Regions from separate parts of the Inquilinus sp. OTU3971 genome, predicted to be linked through region 1. Evidence: predicted binding sites of a transcription regulator. Region 1 holds the regulator's gene; the other holds the start of a gene.

Region 1 (7,473 bases):
TGCTGTCGCAGCGCTTCTCCCTGCCCTTCACCCTGCCGCCCTTCGCGCTGTACCGGGCATTGCGGCGGCTGAACCCGTCGCCCTTCCTGGTGTTCCAGAACTTCGGCGACTTCGCCATCGTCGGGTCGAGCCCTGAGATCCTGGTGCGGCTGCGCGACGGCGAGGTCACCATCCGGCCGATCGCCGGCACCCGGCCGCGCGGTGCCACGCCGGAGGAGGATGTGGCGCTGGAGCAGGACCTGCTGGCCGACCCGAAGGAGCGGGCCGAGCATCTGATGCTGCTCGACCTCGGCCGCAACGATGTCGGCCGGGTGTCGCAGATCGGCTCGGTCAAGGTCACCGACCGCTTCATCGTCGAGCGCTACTCGCATGTCATGCACATCGTCTCCAACGTCGTCGGCCGGATCGCGCCGGACCAGGACGTGGTGGCGGCGCTGGCCGCCGGCTTCCCCGCCGGCACCACCAGCGGCGCGCCGAAGGTGCGGGCAATGGAGATCATCGACGAGCTGGAGGTGGCGCGGCGCGGCATCTATGCCGGCGCGATGGGCTATTTCGGCGCCAATGGCGACATGGACACCTGCATCGCCCTGCGCACCGCGGTGGTGAAGGACGACACGCTCTACATCCAGGCCGGCGGCGGCGTGGTCGCCGACAGCAGCCCGGAGGGCGAGTACCAGGAGACCCGCAACAAGGCGCGGGCGCTGGTACGCGCCGCCGAAGATGCGGTACGCTTCGCCAACCGGCCGCGCAACGGCAACCGGCCCATGGGACATGTCTAGAGATCGCATCCTTTCGCAGCAGCATCGCCCCCTGCTGCATCGATGGTGAGGCCGGCCGGATCCCCGCCGCTCCTCCCCATTCCCACGCCTCGAAAGGGCGACTCCCATGCTTCTGCTGATCGATAACTACGACAGCTTCACCTACAACCTGGTGCATTACCTCGGCGAGCTCGGGGCCGACACCGAGGTCCGCCGCAACGACGCGCTGACGGTCGACGAGGCGCTGGCGCTGCGGCCCGACGGCATCGTCCTCTCGCCCGGCCCCTGCGACCCCGACAAGGCCGGCATCTGCATGGACCTGATCCGGGCCGCCGCCGGAAAGGTGCCGGTGTTCGGCGTTTGCCTCGGCCACCAGGCGATCGGCCAGGTCTTCGGCGGCCGGATCGTCCGGGCACCGGAGCCGATGCACGGCAAGATCAGCCCGGTGCACCACCATGGCGGCGGCGTGCTGGCCGGGCTGCCGGACAATTTCGAGGCCACCCGCTACCACTCGCTGACCATCGCGCCCGAGAGCATGCCCGACAGCCTGGAGGCCACGGCCTGGACCGCGGACGGGGTGATCATGGCGCTGCGGCACAAGACCCTGCCGATCCATGGCGTGCAGTTCCATCCGGAGAGCATCGCCTCGCAATACGGCCACAAGATCCTGCAGAACTTCCTGGCCATCGCCGAGCGGCGGAACGCGGCATGACGACCGAGATGCGACCCTTCATCGCCAAGGCCGCGCTGGGCCAGCCGCTGGACGCCGCCACCGCCCGTGCCGCCTTCGAGATCATCATGTCCGGCGAGGCGACGCCGGCGCAGATCGGCGGCTTCCTGATGGCGCTGCGCGTCCGCGGTGAGACGCCGGAGGAGATCGCCGCCGCCGCCCGGGTGATGCGCGACAAGGCCGTGACCATCGACGCGCCGGACGGCGCCATCGACTGCTGCGGCACCGGCGGCGACAATTCCGGCTCCTTCAACGTCTCGACCGCCGTCTCCTTCGTCCTGGCCGGCGCCGGCGTGCCGGTGGCCAAGCACGGCAACCGCGCCGCCTCCAGCCTGACCGGCGCAGCGAACGTGCTGACCGAGCTCGGCGTCAATGTCGAGGCGCCGCCGGAGGTGATGCGCGAGGCGCTGTGGGAGGCCCAGATCGGCTTCCTGTTCGCGCCGCTGTATCACAGCGCCATGCGCCATGTCGGCCCGGCGCGGCAGGAGCTGGGCACCCGCACCATCTTCAACCTGCTCGGGCCCCTGGCCAACCCGGCCGGGGTGAAGCGCCAGCTGCTCGGCGTCTTCGCCGAGGCCTGGGTCGAGCCGGTGGCCCAGGCGCTGAACCAGCTGGGCAGCGAGACCGCCTGGGTGGTGCATGGCAGCGACGGCCTCGACGAGATGACCACCACCGGCCCGACCGCGGTGGCGGAGCTGCGTGGTGGCCAGATCCGGCGCCTGACCGTGACGCCGGAAGATGCCGGGCTGCGCCGCGCGGTCCCGGAGGACCTCAAGGGCGGCGATCCGGCGACCAACGCCGCCGCCCTGCGCGCCGTGCTGGGCGGGGCGCACGGCGCCTATCGCGACATCGTGCTGCTGAATGCCGCAGCCTGCTTCATCGTCGCCGACCGGGTCTCTACACTGCCCGACGGCGCCGCCCTCGCGGCCCGCATCATCGACGACGGCTCGGCCGCCCATGTCCTCGAGCGGCTGGCCCGGATCACGAGCCAGGGAACGGCATGAGCGACACCCTCACCCGCATCGTCGCCGACAAGCGCCGGCACATCGAGGCCCGCAAGGCGGCGGTGCCCGCGGCGGAGATCGGCCGCTTGGCCGACCGGGCCGCGCCGCCGCGCGGCTTCGTCGCGGCGCTGCGCCGGGCCCAGGCGGAAGGCCGCTACGGCCTGATCGCCGAGATCAAGAAGGCCTCGCCGTCGAAGGGGCTGATCCGCCCGGATTTCGACCCGCCCGCCCTCGCCCGCGCCTATCGCGACGGCGGCGCCAGCTGCCTGTCGGTGCTGACCGACATGCCTTACTTCCAGGGCGCCGACGAATACCTGACCGCCGCCCGCAACGCCGTCGAGCTGCCGGTGCTGCGCAAGGACTTCATGGTCGACCCCTATCAGGTCGTCGAGGCCCGGGCGCTGGGCGCCGACTGCATCCTCTTGATCATGGCGGCGCTGGACGACGCCACCGCCCGCGAGCTGGAGCAGGCGGCGATCGACGCCGGCATGGACGTGCTGGTCGAGGTGCATGACGCGGCCGAGCTGGACCGGGCGCTGAAACTGCGCTCGCCGCTGCTCGGCATCAACAACCGCAACCTCAAGACCCTGCAGGTCGACCTCGCCACCACGGAGGCTCTGGCGGCCCATGTGCCGGGCGACCGGTTGCTGGTCTCCGAGAGCGGCCTGTTCACGCCAACCGACCTGGCCCGGATGGCCCGCGCCGGCGCCACCACCTTCCTGATCGGCGAAAGCCTGATGCGGCACGACGACGTCGCCGCCGCCACCCGTGCGCTGCTGACGCCGGACGCGAGATCCTCGGCGGCATGACCGGCGAGCTGACCCATTTCGATTCGGCCGGCCAGGCGCGCATGGTCGACGTCTCCGCCAAGGAGGCGACGGTGCGGGTGGCGCGGGCCGGCTGCCGGGTGGAGATGAAGCCGGAGACGCTGGCGCTGATCGCTTCCGGCGGCCATGCCAAGGGCGACGTGCTGGGCATCGCCCGCATCGCCGGCATCATGGCCGCCAAGCGCACGTCCGACCTGATCCCGCTGTGCCACCCGCTGCCGCTGTCCAGCGTCGAGCTGGCGCTGCGCTGCGATGCCGAGCACAGCCGGGTCGAGATCGAGGCCACGGTCAAGGTCACCCACCGCACCGGGGTGGAGATGGAGGCGCTGACCGCCGCCTCGGTCGCCGCCCTGACCGTCTACGACATGTGCAAGGCGGTCGACCGCGGCATGGTCGTGACCGACCTGCGGCTGCTGCACAAATCCGGCGGGCGGTCAGGCACTTACGAGGCCCAGACATGATCCCGGTCGCCGAGGCCCGCGCCCGCATCCTCGCCGCCTTCGCCGCCCTGCCGGCCGAGACCGTGCCCCTGCCCGCCGGGCTGGGCCGGATCCTGGCCGAGCCAGTGGCGGCGCGGCTGACCCAGCCGCCGCTCGACGTCTCGGCCATGGATGGCTGGGCGGTGCGGGCCGCCGATGTCGCGACCGTCCCGGCGACGCTGCGGCGGATCGGTGAGGTCCCGGCCGGCGGCCGCTTCGAGGGCGCGGTCGGCCCGGGCCAATGCGTCCGCATCTTCACCGGCGCGCCGCTGCCGGACGGCGCCGATGCCGTGGTGCTGCAGGAGGACACCGACGCCGACGGCGACCGGGTCACGGTGCGCGAGGGCGTCGCCGCCGGCCGCCATGTGCGCAAGGCCGGGCTGGATTTCCGCACCGGCGACGTGCTGCTGCAGCCGGGCCGGCGCCTGACCGCGCGCGACATCGGCATCGCCGCCTCGACCAACCATCCCTGGCTGCATGTGCGCCGCCGGCCGCGCGTGGCGGTGCTGGCGACCGGCGACGAGATCGTGCTGCCGGGCGAGGCGCTGGGGCCGAGCCAGATCGTCAGCTCCAACTCCCATGCCCTGGCCGCGCTGATCCGCAGCTGCGGCGGCGAGCCGGTCGATCTCGGCATCGCCCGCGACAATGCCGACTCCCTGGCGGCGCTGGCCGCCGGCGCCCGCGGTGCCGACCTGATCGTCACCACCGGCGGCGCCTCGGTCGGCGAGCATGACCTGATCCGCTCGGTGCTCGGCGAGCGCGGCCTGGCGCTCGACTTCTGGACCATCGCCATGCGGCCGGGCAAGCCGCTGATGTTCGGCCGGCTCGGCGACACGCCGTTGCTCGGCCTGCCCGGCAACCCGGTCTCGACCATGGTCTGCGGCTGGCTGTTCCTGCGCCCGGTGCTGTGGGCCCTGCAGGGGGCCGAGGCGCCGGAGAACCGCGTCGCCGCGACACTGGGCCGCGACCTGCCGGCCAATGACCGGCGCGAAGATTACCTGCGGGCGCGGATCGAACGGACAGATTCCGGTTATGTCGCCACTCCGTTCCCGACCCAGGACAGCTCGATGCTGTCGCTGCTGGCCGCGGCCGACGGGCTGGTGATCCGCCCGCCCCATGCGCCGGCCGCGGCGCGCGGCGAGCCGGTCGAGGCGGTGCTGTTCGGCGACGGGATCTGACCCGGCGATCGTTACAAGGAAGTAAAGAACCGAGAGTGCCGCAGTTAGGCGCTTGTGTTTTTGTTTTGTTCCTCCTAATGTTCTCTCCAGGGATTCGGCCGCGCCGCGGCCCCTGCCAACGGAGGATGCCTTGCTGACGCGAAAGCAACAGGAGTTGTTGTTGTTCGTTCACCGCCGTCTGGAGGCGGACGGCGTCAGTCCTTCCTTCGACGAGATGAAGGACGCGCTGGCCCTGAAGTCGAAATCGGGCATCCATCGACTGATCACCGGGCTCGAGGAGCGCGGTTTTATTCGGCGGCTGCCGCATCGGGCCCGGGCGCTGGAGGTGCTCAAGCTGCCGGATTGCCTGAAGTCGGACGCGCCGGCCGGGTCGCCGGCCGAGGATGACAACGTTGTCCCCTTCCGGCCCGTGCGCTCCGACGTCGCCCTGCCCGGCCGCAAGCTGGAGCGCGCCGATCTCAGCAACCCCGAGCTCGGCGTCCGCCTGCCGCTCTACGGCCGGATCGCCGCCGGCATGCCGATCGAGGCGCTGCGCGACCATTCCAACTATGCCGAGGTGCCGGCCTCGCTGCTTGGCCCGGGTGAGCACTACGCCCTGGAGGTCGCCGGCGACAGCATGGTCGAGGCCGGGATCCTGGACGGCGACACCGTCATCATCAAGCGCTGCGACGCGGCCGATCCCGGCGTCATCGTCGTCGCCCTGGTCGACGACAACGAGGTGACGCTGAAGCGGCTGCGCAAGAAGGGCGCCTCGATCGGGCTGGAGGCCGCCAACTCCGCCTATGAGACCCGCTACCTGCCCTCCGATCGCGTCCGCATCCAGGGGCGACTGATCGGGCTGCTGCGGACCTATTCGTAAGCCCTTGCGCGCCCTCTCCGGGCGGATCGTGACCGCGTGAGGCGCTCCAACAGCGGCCGGCCCGGGCACCGGGCAACCGGTGCCGAGCGGGCCACGGCGCAACAGGTCGCGGAAGCGGCCGGCGTGTCGATCTCCGCCGTCTCCCGCACCTTCACCAAGGATGCCAGCGTCTCGCCCCGGATGCGGGCCCGCGTCCTGGCGGCGGCGGAGGCGCTGGGCTACCGCCCCAACCGGCTGGCGCGCAGCCTGATGACCGGCCGGACCGAGCTGGTCGGGCTGGTCTCGAGCCATTTCGCCAACCCCGCCTTCATGGACGTGTTCGACCTGTTCACGCGGGAGCTGCAGCGCCGTGGGCTGCGGCCGCTGATCGCCAACCTGTCGGAGGATGGCGGCGCCGACTCCGCCCTCGACATGATGCTGCAATACAGCGTCGATGCGGTGCTGATCGCCACCTCCGCGCCGCCGGAGGGCTTCGCCGATTCCTGCGCCCGCGCCGGGCTGCCGGTGGTGCATGTGTTCGGCCGGGCGGAGGCGGCTGTGCCGGCGGTGACGGTCGACAATGTCGCGGGCGGGCGGCTGGTCGCCGAGGCGATGCTGGCGCGCGGCCTGCAGCAATTGGCCTTCCTCGGCGGGGCCGGGACCGATTCGTCGTCGATCGACCGCGCCGCGGGTTTTTTGAGCGGGCTGGAAGCGGCAGGTCTGCGGCCCCTGGCCGTGGAGTTCGCCGGCGACTATTCGCATGAGCATGGCCGCAGCGGCATGCACGCCCTGCTCGACCGGCATCGGCCGCAGGCGGTGTTCTGCGGCGACGACATCCTGGCGCTCGGCGCCTTCGACGCCTGCCGCGAGCGCGGCCTCGCCGTGCCACAGGAGATCGGCATCGTCGGCTTCGACGACATGACGCTGGCCGCCTGGCCCGCCTATCGCCTGACCACGGTCCGCCAGCCGATGGCCGAGATGGTGCGCCACGCCATCGACCAGATCGCCGCCCGCCTGGCCGATCCCGACCACCCGATCCAGGGCCGGCTGTTCGACATCCGCCTGGTCGAGCGCGACAGCCTCTAGGCGCCGGTCCGCAGCCCTTCCAGAGACCGCCTCAGCTGCCGGGCGCAGGCCTCCAACGGAGCCGCGTCCTGTTGCGCCTTGGCCTGGGCCATCGCCCCGGAATAGGCGGCGACGACGAAGGCCGCCAGCTCGTCGGCGTCCGCTTCGGCCAGGTGGCCGGCCGCCTGGTCGGCCCGCAGCCTCGCGGCAATCGCCGCCCGCCAGGCCTCGAACACCACCTGCATCGCGGTGCGGAACTCCGGATCGGCCAGGGAAAGCTCCAGCGCCAGGTTGTTCAGCGGGCAGCCGGAGACGGCGCCGCGCCGCCGCAGCCCCGCTGCGATCCGGTCGAACACGCCGGCGATGCCGTCGATCGCGTCCGGCGCCGAGCGGACCGGCTCGATCCAGGTCTCATCCACCTCCCCCGCCACCCGGTCGCGGATCACGGCGAGGCCGAGCGCCTTTTTGGTCGGGAAATGGTGGTACAGCGCCCCGCCGGTCACCCCGGCCTCGCGCATCAGCTCATGCATGCCGGTGGCCTGGTAGCCGCGGGATTGGAACGCCTCCGCCGCCACATCCAGCAGGCGCCGGCGC
Region 2 (7,473 bases), on a different contig from region 1:
TCGATCCGGATCATCGTACTCGCCTGCGCCGGGTCTGGAAAGCCGCTGTCCGGAGTCGGGCTCACGCCCGCTGCTTCTGCCGGGCCTGCTGCAGATAGGGCGCCAAGTACTGGCCGGTATAGCTGCGCTTGGCGCGGACCACATCCTCCGGCGTGCCGGCGGCGATGATCTCGCCGCCGCCGTCGCCGCCCTCGGGGCCGATATCGACGATCCAGTCGGCGGTCTTGATCACCTCGAGATTGTGCTCGATCACGATCACCGTGTTGCCCTGGTCGACCAGCTCGTGCAGCACCTCGAGCAGCTTGCGCACATCGTGGAAATGCAGGCCGGTGGTCGGCTCGTCCAGGATGTAGACGGTCTTGCCGGTGGCCCGGCGCGACAGCTCCTTGGCCAGCTTCACCCGCTGCGCCTCGCCGCCCGACAGCGTGGTCGCCGCCTGGCCGATCTTGACGTAGTCGAGGCCGACCCGGTGCAGCGTCTCCATCTTGTCGCGGATCGATGGCACGGCGCGGAAGAACTCCGCCCCTTCCTCGACCGTCATCTCCAGCACCTCGGCGATCGACTTGTCGCGGTACAGCACCTCCAGCGTCTCACGGTTGTAGCGATGGCCCTTGCAGACGTCGCACTGGACATAGACGTCGGGCAGGAAGTGCATCTCGATCTTGATGACGCCGTCGCCCTGGCAGGCCTCGCAGCGGCCGCCCTTGACGTTGAAGGAGAAGCGGCCGGGGCCGTAGCCGCGAGCCTTGGCCTCCGGCAGCCCGGCGAACCAGTCGCGGATCGGGGTGAAGGCGCCGGTATAGGTCGCCGGGTTCGACCGCGGCGTGCGGCCGATCGGCGACTGGTCGATGTCGATGATCTTGTCGAGGAACTGGACGCCCTCGATCGCATCGTGCTGCGCTGGATGCTCATGCGCCCCCATCAGCTGCCGGGCCAGCGACTTGTACAGGGTCTCGATCACCAGGGTCGACTTGCCGCCGCCGGACACGCCGGTGACGCAGGTGAAGGTGCCCAGCGGCACCTCCATGGTGACATTTTTGAGGTTGTTGCCGCGGGCACCGACCACCTTCAGCACCTGGCCCTTGTGACCGGGGCGGCGAGTCACCGGCACCTCGATCCGCTTGGCGCCGGTCAAATACTGGGCGGTGATGCTGTCGGGCGCGTGCAGCACCTCCTCGGGCGTGCCATGCGCCACCACCACGCCGCCATGCACGCCGGCGCCGGGGCCCATGTCGACCAGGTAGTCGGCGCTGCGGATCGCGTCCTCGTCATGCTCGACCACCAGCACGGTGTTGCCGAGGTCGCGCAGCCGCTTCAGCGTACCCAGCAACCGCTCATTGTCGCGCTGGTGCAGCCCGATCGACGGCTCGTCGAGGACGTAGAGCACGCCGGTCAGGCCGGAGCCGATCTGCGAGGCCAGGCGAATGCGCTGGCTCTCGCCGCCCGACAGCGAGCCCGAGCCGCGCGCGAGGGTGAGATAGGTCAGGCCGACGGCGCTGAGGAAGGTCAGCCGCTCGTTGATCTCCTTCAGGATGCGGTAGGCGATCTCCTGGTCCTTGACCGACAGCTTGGCGTTCAGCGCCGCGAACCACTGCCCGGCCTCGGCGATCGACTTCTCCGCCACCTGGCTGACATGCAGTCCGTCGATCTTCACCGCCAGCGCCTCGGGCTTGAGGCGGGCGCCGCCGCAGGTCTCGCAGGGCCGGGTGCCCTGGTACTTGCCCAGTTCTTCCCGGGTCCAGGCGCTGTCGGTCTCGCGGAACCGCCGCTCCATGTTCGGGATCAGCCCTTCGAACGGCTTCTCGGTCTTGTAGGTGCGCAGCCCGTCATCATAGCGGAAGGTGATCGGCTCCTTGCCGGAGCCGTACAGGATCGCATTGCGCACCTGCTCCGGCAGGTCGCGCCAGGGCGTCGTCGTGCTGACGCCGTAATGGGCGGCAATCGCCTCCAGCGTCTGGTGGTAGTATTTCGAGGACGAGCCCTCCCACGGCGCCACCGCGCCCTTGGCCAGGGTCCGGCTCTCATCCGGCACCACCAGCTCCGGGTCGAACACCAGCTTGGCGCCAAGGCCGTCGCAGGCCGGGCAGGCGCCGTGCGGGCTGTTGAAGGAGAACAGCCGCGGCTCGATCTCCGGGATGGTGAAGCCGGAGACCGGGCAGGCGAATTTCGACGAGAACAGCGTGCGGTCGCCGCTGTCGGCGTTCTCGGCGATGGCCAGGCCCTCGGCCAGGCCCAGTGCGGTCTCGATCGAATCGGCCAGGCGGTTGCCCAGGTCGTCGCGCACCACCAGCCGGTCGACCACCACCTCGATGTCGTGCTTCAGCTTCTTGTTCAGCGCCGGCACGTCCTCGATCTCGTACAGGGTGCCGTCGACCTTGACCCGCTGGAAGCCGCGGGCCCGCAGCTCCTGCAACTCCTTCCGGTACTCGCCCTTGCGGCCGCGCACGATCGGGGCCAGCAGGTACAGGCGGGTGCCGTCGCCCATCGCCATCACCCGGTCGACCATCTGGCTGACCGTCTGGCTCTCGATCGGCAGGCCGGTGGCCGGGGAATAGGGCACGCCGATGCGGGCGAACAGCAGCCGCATGTAGTCGTAGATCTCGGTCACCGTGCCGACGGTCGACCGCGGGTTGCGGCTGGTCGTCTTCTGCTCGATCGAGATCGCCGGCGACAGGCCCTCGATCGAATCGACGTCCGGCTTCTGCATCAGCTCGAGGAACTGGCGGGCATAGGCCGACAGGCTCTCGACATAGCGGCGCTGGCCTTCGGCATAGATGGTGTCGAAGGCGAGTGAGGACTTGCCGGAGCCGCTGAGGCCGGTGATCACGATCAGCTGGTCGCGCGGCAGATCGACGTCGACATTCTTCAGATTGTGCTCGCGCGCGCCGCGGACGCTGATGGACTTGTACATCGCCAGGATCACTCATGCGGGAAGGGCGTCCCCGGTCTCCGGGCACACCGATGTGCAATATGGGGCGGGCGAAGCCCGAAAGCGACTCCGGCCCGGCTGCCGGATCGCTGCGGGGGCCGCGGCCGCGTTCCGGCCCACAGCGAGTCCGATGACGGGACTCGAACATATCGGGAACGTTGCGGTCAAGCGGAAAGCGGGATAGGATGCCGGTCCAGAGCCTTTCAGGGGCAGGAAACCCCAAGGCCTTCGGTGCGAGATTCCATGATCCGTCGGGTCGGCTTGATTGCGCTTCTGCTGCTGCTGTCGTGGGCCGGCGATTCGATGGCCGCGACACTCGACTGCGGCGACGCCGGCAAGCGGCTGTGGAGCCACAGCGATCCCCAGGTCAATCTCAGCCACATCTTCTGCGGCGAGGTCGGGCGCAACGGCGACCCCAAGGGGTTCCATTCGCGCGCCGCCGGCCTGCCGACCGGCGCGGTCGACCGGGTGGAGGAGACCGCGCATCGCGGCAACGAGGTCTATGACGCGACCGTGATCTTCAGCAACGGCCGGCGCAAGCGGTCGACCTTCTATCCCGATGACTGCTCGGCGGAGGCGATCCTGCGCTCGGTGCTCTACGCCTGGCGCAACCAGACCGGCGCGCATCCGGCCTGGGGTGTGCTCGGCCCCTCTGCACCGGATGGGGCGGCGCCGGCGGGTGGCGGCCCGCAGGACGGCTATTGCCGCGACGACCGTCGCCGGCCCTTCGAGATCCGGATCGGCACGATCCAGCGCCACGGCCAGGATGCTGTCAACACCGCGTTCCCGAACTGAGAGGCCGGGATGAAGGGAAAGCAGAGCATGATCGAGGTCACCCGCGACGCCGAGGGCCGGCCGCGCGTCGTGTCCGGCACCGCGGCGCCGATCCTGGCCGATTTCCTCGAGACCGACCTGCGCGGCGACGACGCCTGGACGGCCCGGGTGGCCGAGCGCCTGGGCGAGGCCGGGGAGGGGGGAGAGCCGATCATCGGCAACCTCTATGCGCTGGAGATCCACGGTGCCCAGTCGGTGCTGCGCAACATCCACGACGCCAAGGTGCCGGCGCTGATGCTGCCGACCCAGGATCTGGCGGTGGCGGTCGGCGCCTGGCTGGCGGCGCTGCGCAAGCCCGGACGCGCGGCACGGCCGCGCCGGAAGGGATGAGGCTGGTGGCTCAAACGTGATTGGCATCGGCGGGCCATCCGTCTAGGGTCCGCCGCTAACAGGTATGGAGTGAGGTCTGGATCATGGCTGGCAGCGTCAACAAGGTCATTCTCATCGGCAATCTCGGCCGCGATCCGGAGATCCGGTCCTTCCAGAATGGCGGGCGGGTGGCGAATCTCTCGGTCGCGACGTCGGAGAACTGGAAGGACCGCACCACCGGCGAGCGTAAGGAGCGTACCGAGTGGCACCGCGTCGTGGTGTTCAACGACGCGTTGGTCGGAGTGGTCGAGCGGTTCCTGAAGAAGGGCTCGAAGATCTATGTCGAGGGCCAGATCGAGACCCGCAAATACACCGACCAGAGCGGCGCCGAGCGCTACACCACCGAGGTGGTGCTGCGCCCGTTCCGGGGCGAGCTGACCATGCTCGACGGCCGTGAGGGCGGCGGCGGTGGCGGGAGTGGCGGCTTCGAGGATGAGGGCGGCTCGGGCGGCGGCTACGGCGGCGGTGGCGGCTATGGCGGCGGCCGGTCCTCGGGCGGTGGTTCGTCCGGCGGCGGTGGCGGCGGCTCCTCCGGCGGCGGCCGTGGCCCGATGGCGGACGATCTCGACGACGAGATCCCGTTCTGACGCCAGCGGCGATGGACGACCGCGGGATGCGGGGCCTGGCGCCGCGCATCCTGCTGATCAATCCCAATACCAACCGCGCCACCACCGCGATGATGGTGGCGATCGCCCAGGCCGAAGCCGGCGATGCGATGATCGTCGAGGGCGCGACGGCCGCGTCCGGCGTGCCGATGATCCTCGACGAGGCCGCGCTCGCCGCCTCGGCGGAACAGGTCGTCGCGATCGGCGCCGGGGCGGCCGGAGCGGCGGGGATGATCGTGGCGGCCTTCGGCGATCCCGGACTGGAAACGCTGCGCGGTCGCGTGACGGTTCCGGTCGTCGGGCTCTGCGAGGCGGGGATGCTGGAGGCCGCGGCCGGCGGGCGCCGGTTCGGCGTCGCGACCACGACCCCGGCGCTTGCCGCCACGATCGACGCCAAGGCCCGGGCCCTGGGGCTCGGCCCGCTCTACACCGGCATCCGCCTGACGCCCGGCGACCCGGCTGCGCTGGTCGGCGATCCGGAACTGTTGGAAACGGCCTTGGCCGATGCGGTCGCCCTGGCGATCGAGCGGGACGGGGCCGAGGCGGTGGTGATCGGCGGCGGCCCGCTCGGCCGCGCCGCCAGCGCCCTGGAGAGGCGCTTCGCGGTTCCGGTCATCGGCCCGATTCCGGCCGCCATTCGCCGCCTGGCCCGGCTGCTGCAGGAGCGGTGACGCCTCAGGCGGTGAGCCGCACGCAGCGGGCCCAATGTCCCGGAGCCAGGTCGACCGGCGCGGGCTCCGCGGCGGCGCAGGTGTCGGCGAAGCGGTGGCAGCGCGGCCCGAAGGCGCAGCCCGGCGGCGGAGCGCTGAGGTCCGGCGGAGCGCCCGGGATCGCCTCCAGCCGGCCACCCTTCGCCAAAGCGTGATTGGTCCGGGTGGCCAGCAGGCCCCGGGTGTAGGGGTGCGCCGCCTCTCGGATCACCGCGGCGCAGGGCCCGGTCTCGACGATGCGGCCGGCATACATCACCGCGATCCGGTCGGCGACCTCGACCGCGACGCCGATGTCGTGCGTGACGAAGAGGATGGCCAGGCCGAATTCGCGCTGCAGCTCGCGCAGCAGCAGCAGCACCTGGATCTGCACCGTGGCGTCGAGCGCGGTGGTCGGTTCGTCGGCCAGCAGCACCTTGGGCCGGCAGGCCAGGGCCAGCGCGATCATGGCGCGCTGGCGCATCCCGCCCGACATTTCGTGCGGGTAGTTGTCCAGCCGCCGCTCCGGCGACGGGATGCGCACGCGCTCGAACAGCGCCAGCGCCCGGCGCCGCCCCTCGGCGCGGGAGACGCGCTCGTGCCGGACCACCGCCTCCGCGATCTGGTCGCCGATCCGGTACACCGGGTCGAAGGCGAGGCCCGGATCCTGGAACACCATCGAGGCGATGCGGCCGCGATAGGCCGACAGCTCGGCCGCCGACAGGGCGAGGATGTCGCGCCCGTTGACGGCGACCGTGCCGCCGATGCGCGCGGTCTTGGGGTGCAGGCGCAGCAGCGTCCGCAGGGTGACGCTCTTGCCCGAGCCGGATTCGCCGAGCAGGGCGACGGTCTCGCCCGGGGCCAGGCTGAGGTCGACCCCGGCGACCGCCCGCACGTTTCCGCCCGCGGCGGCGAAATCCACGGTCAGGTCCTTGACGTCGACGATGGGTGCTGCGGTCATGCGGCGGCGCTTTGCGGATGGCCGGAGGCCGGATCGGCGAGGTGGCAGGCCGCCCGATGCGCGCCGCCGACCGCGTGCAATTCCGGCTCGATCCGGGAGCAGGGGGCGGCTGCGGCGCGGCAGCGGGGGTGGAAGCGGCAGCCGGGCGGCGGGTCGATCGGGTTCGGCGGATCGCCGGACAGCGGCGCCTCCTCGGTGCGCCGGTCCGGATCCATCGACGGCATCGAGGCCAGCAGCGCCTCGGTGTAGGGATGGCGCGGCGTTTCGAAGATCGAGTCCGCCGCGCCGACCTCGGCGACCTTGCCGAGATACATCACCATCACCCGGTCGCAGATCAGGCGGACCGTGTGCAGGTCGTGCGAGATGAACATGTAGGTCAGGCCGAACTCGTCCTTCAGGTCGAGCAGCAGGTTCAGCACCTGCGCCTCGACCGATTTGTCGAGCGCCGACACCGCCTCGTCGAGGATCAGCAGGCGGGGGCTCAGCGCCAGCGCCCGGGCGATGTTGACGCGCTGCCGCTGGCCGCCCGACAGCTCATGCGGATAGCGCCCGGCGAAGCGGACCGGGTCGATGCCGACGCGGTGCAGCAGGTCCCGGGCCTGGGCTCGGGCCGCCCGGGCACCGAGGCCCTGGATCCGCGGGCCGAAGGCGATGGTGTCGAGCGCCGTCAGCCGCGGGTTGAGCGAGGCGTAGCTGTCCTGGAACACCATCTGCGCCTGCCGGCGGAAGGCGGCGACACCCAGCGCCGCCGACCCGACCTCCTCGCCGTCGAACAGGATGGCGCCGGCATCCGGCCGGATGATCCGCATGATCAGCCGCGCCGTGGTCGACTTGCCGCAGCCGGATTCCCCGACGATGCCCAGCGTCTCGCCCTTGGCGATGTCGAAATCGACGCCGTCGACCGCGCGCACGATGGCGCCGCCCTTGCTCAGGAAGCCCGTCTTCCGGCCGAAATGCTTCACCAGGCCGCGCACGGACAGCAGCGGCGTCCCCGGCCCGCCGCGATCGCGCGGATCCGGCGCGCTCACGACTTCACCTCCATCGCCGTGCGCAGTCCGTCGGAGAACAGGTTGAAGGATATGGAGGTGA

Evidence for each region. Region 1 encodes LexA, which represses DNA repair genes until DNA is damaged. Its sites were predicted from a motif close to ATGTTCTANTTTGGTTC; they were not measured.
Region 2: uvrA (excinuclease ABC subunit UvrA) is a predicted target of LexA. The motif match lies at 3,072-3,088, and genes of this name have one in related genera.

Annotation. Positions count from the first base shown of each region.
Region 1 is NZ_JASATH010000112.1:17,797-25,269, forward strand. It holds gene trpE (anthranilate synthase component I) at 1-779, shown strand, start outside; gene AAHM41_RS24855 (anthranilate synthase component II) at 886-1,470, shown strand; gene trpD (anthranilate phosphoribosyltransferase) at 1,467-2,492, shown strand; gene trpC (indole-3-glycerol phosphate synthase TrpC) at 2,489-3,301, shown strand; gene moaC (cyclic pyranopterin monophosphate synthase MoaC) at 3,298-3,780, shown strand; gene AAHM41_RS24875 (molybdopterin molybdotransferase MoeA) at 3,777-4,976, shown strand; gene lexA (transcriptional repressor LexA) at 5,107-5,835, shown strand; gene AAHM41_RS24885 (LacI family DNA-binding transcriptional regulator) at 5,872-6,900, shown strand; gene AAHM41_RS24890 (TetR/AcrR family transcriptional regulator) at 6,897-7,473, opposite strand, start outside.
Region 2 is NZ_JASATH010000016.1:30,548-38,020, reverse strand. It holds gene uvrA (excinuclease ABC subunit UvrA) at 62-2,911, opposite strand; gene AAHM41_RS06345 (EndoU domain-containing protein) at 3,173-3,724, shown strand; gene AAHM41_RS06340 (hypothetical protein) at 3,734-4,093, shown strand; gene ssb (single-stranded DNA-binding protein) at 4,177-4,719, shown strand; gene AAHM41_RS06330 (aspartate/glutamate racemase family protein) at 4,731-5,408, shown strand; gene AAHM41_RS06325 (ABC transporter ATP-binding protein) at 5,413-6,384, opposite strand; gene AAHM41_RS06320 (ABC transporter ATP-binding protein) at 6,381-7,412, opposite strand; gene AAHM41_RS06315 (ABC transporter permease) at 7,409-7,473, opposite strand, start outside.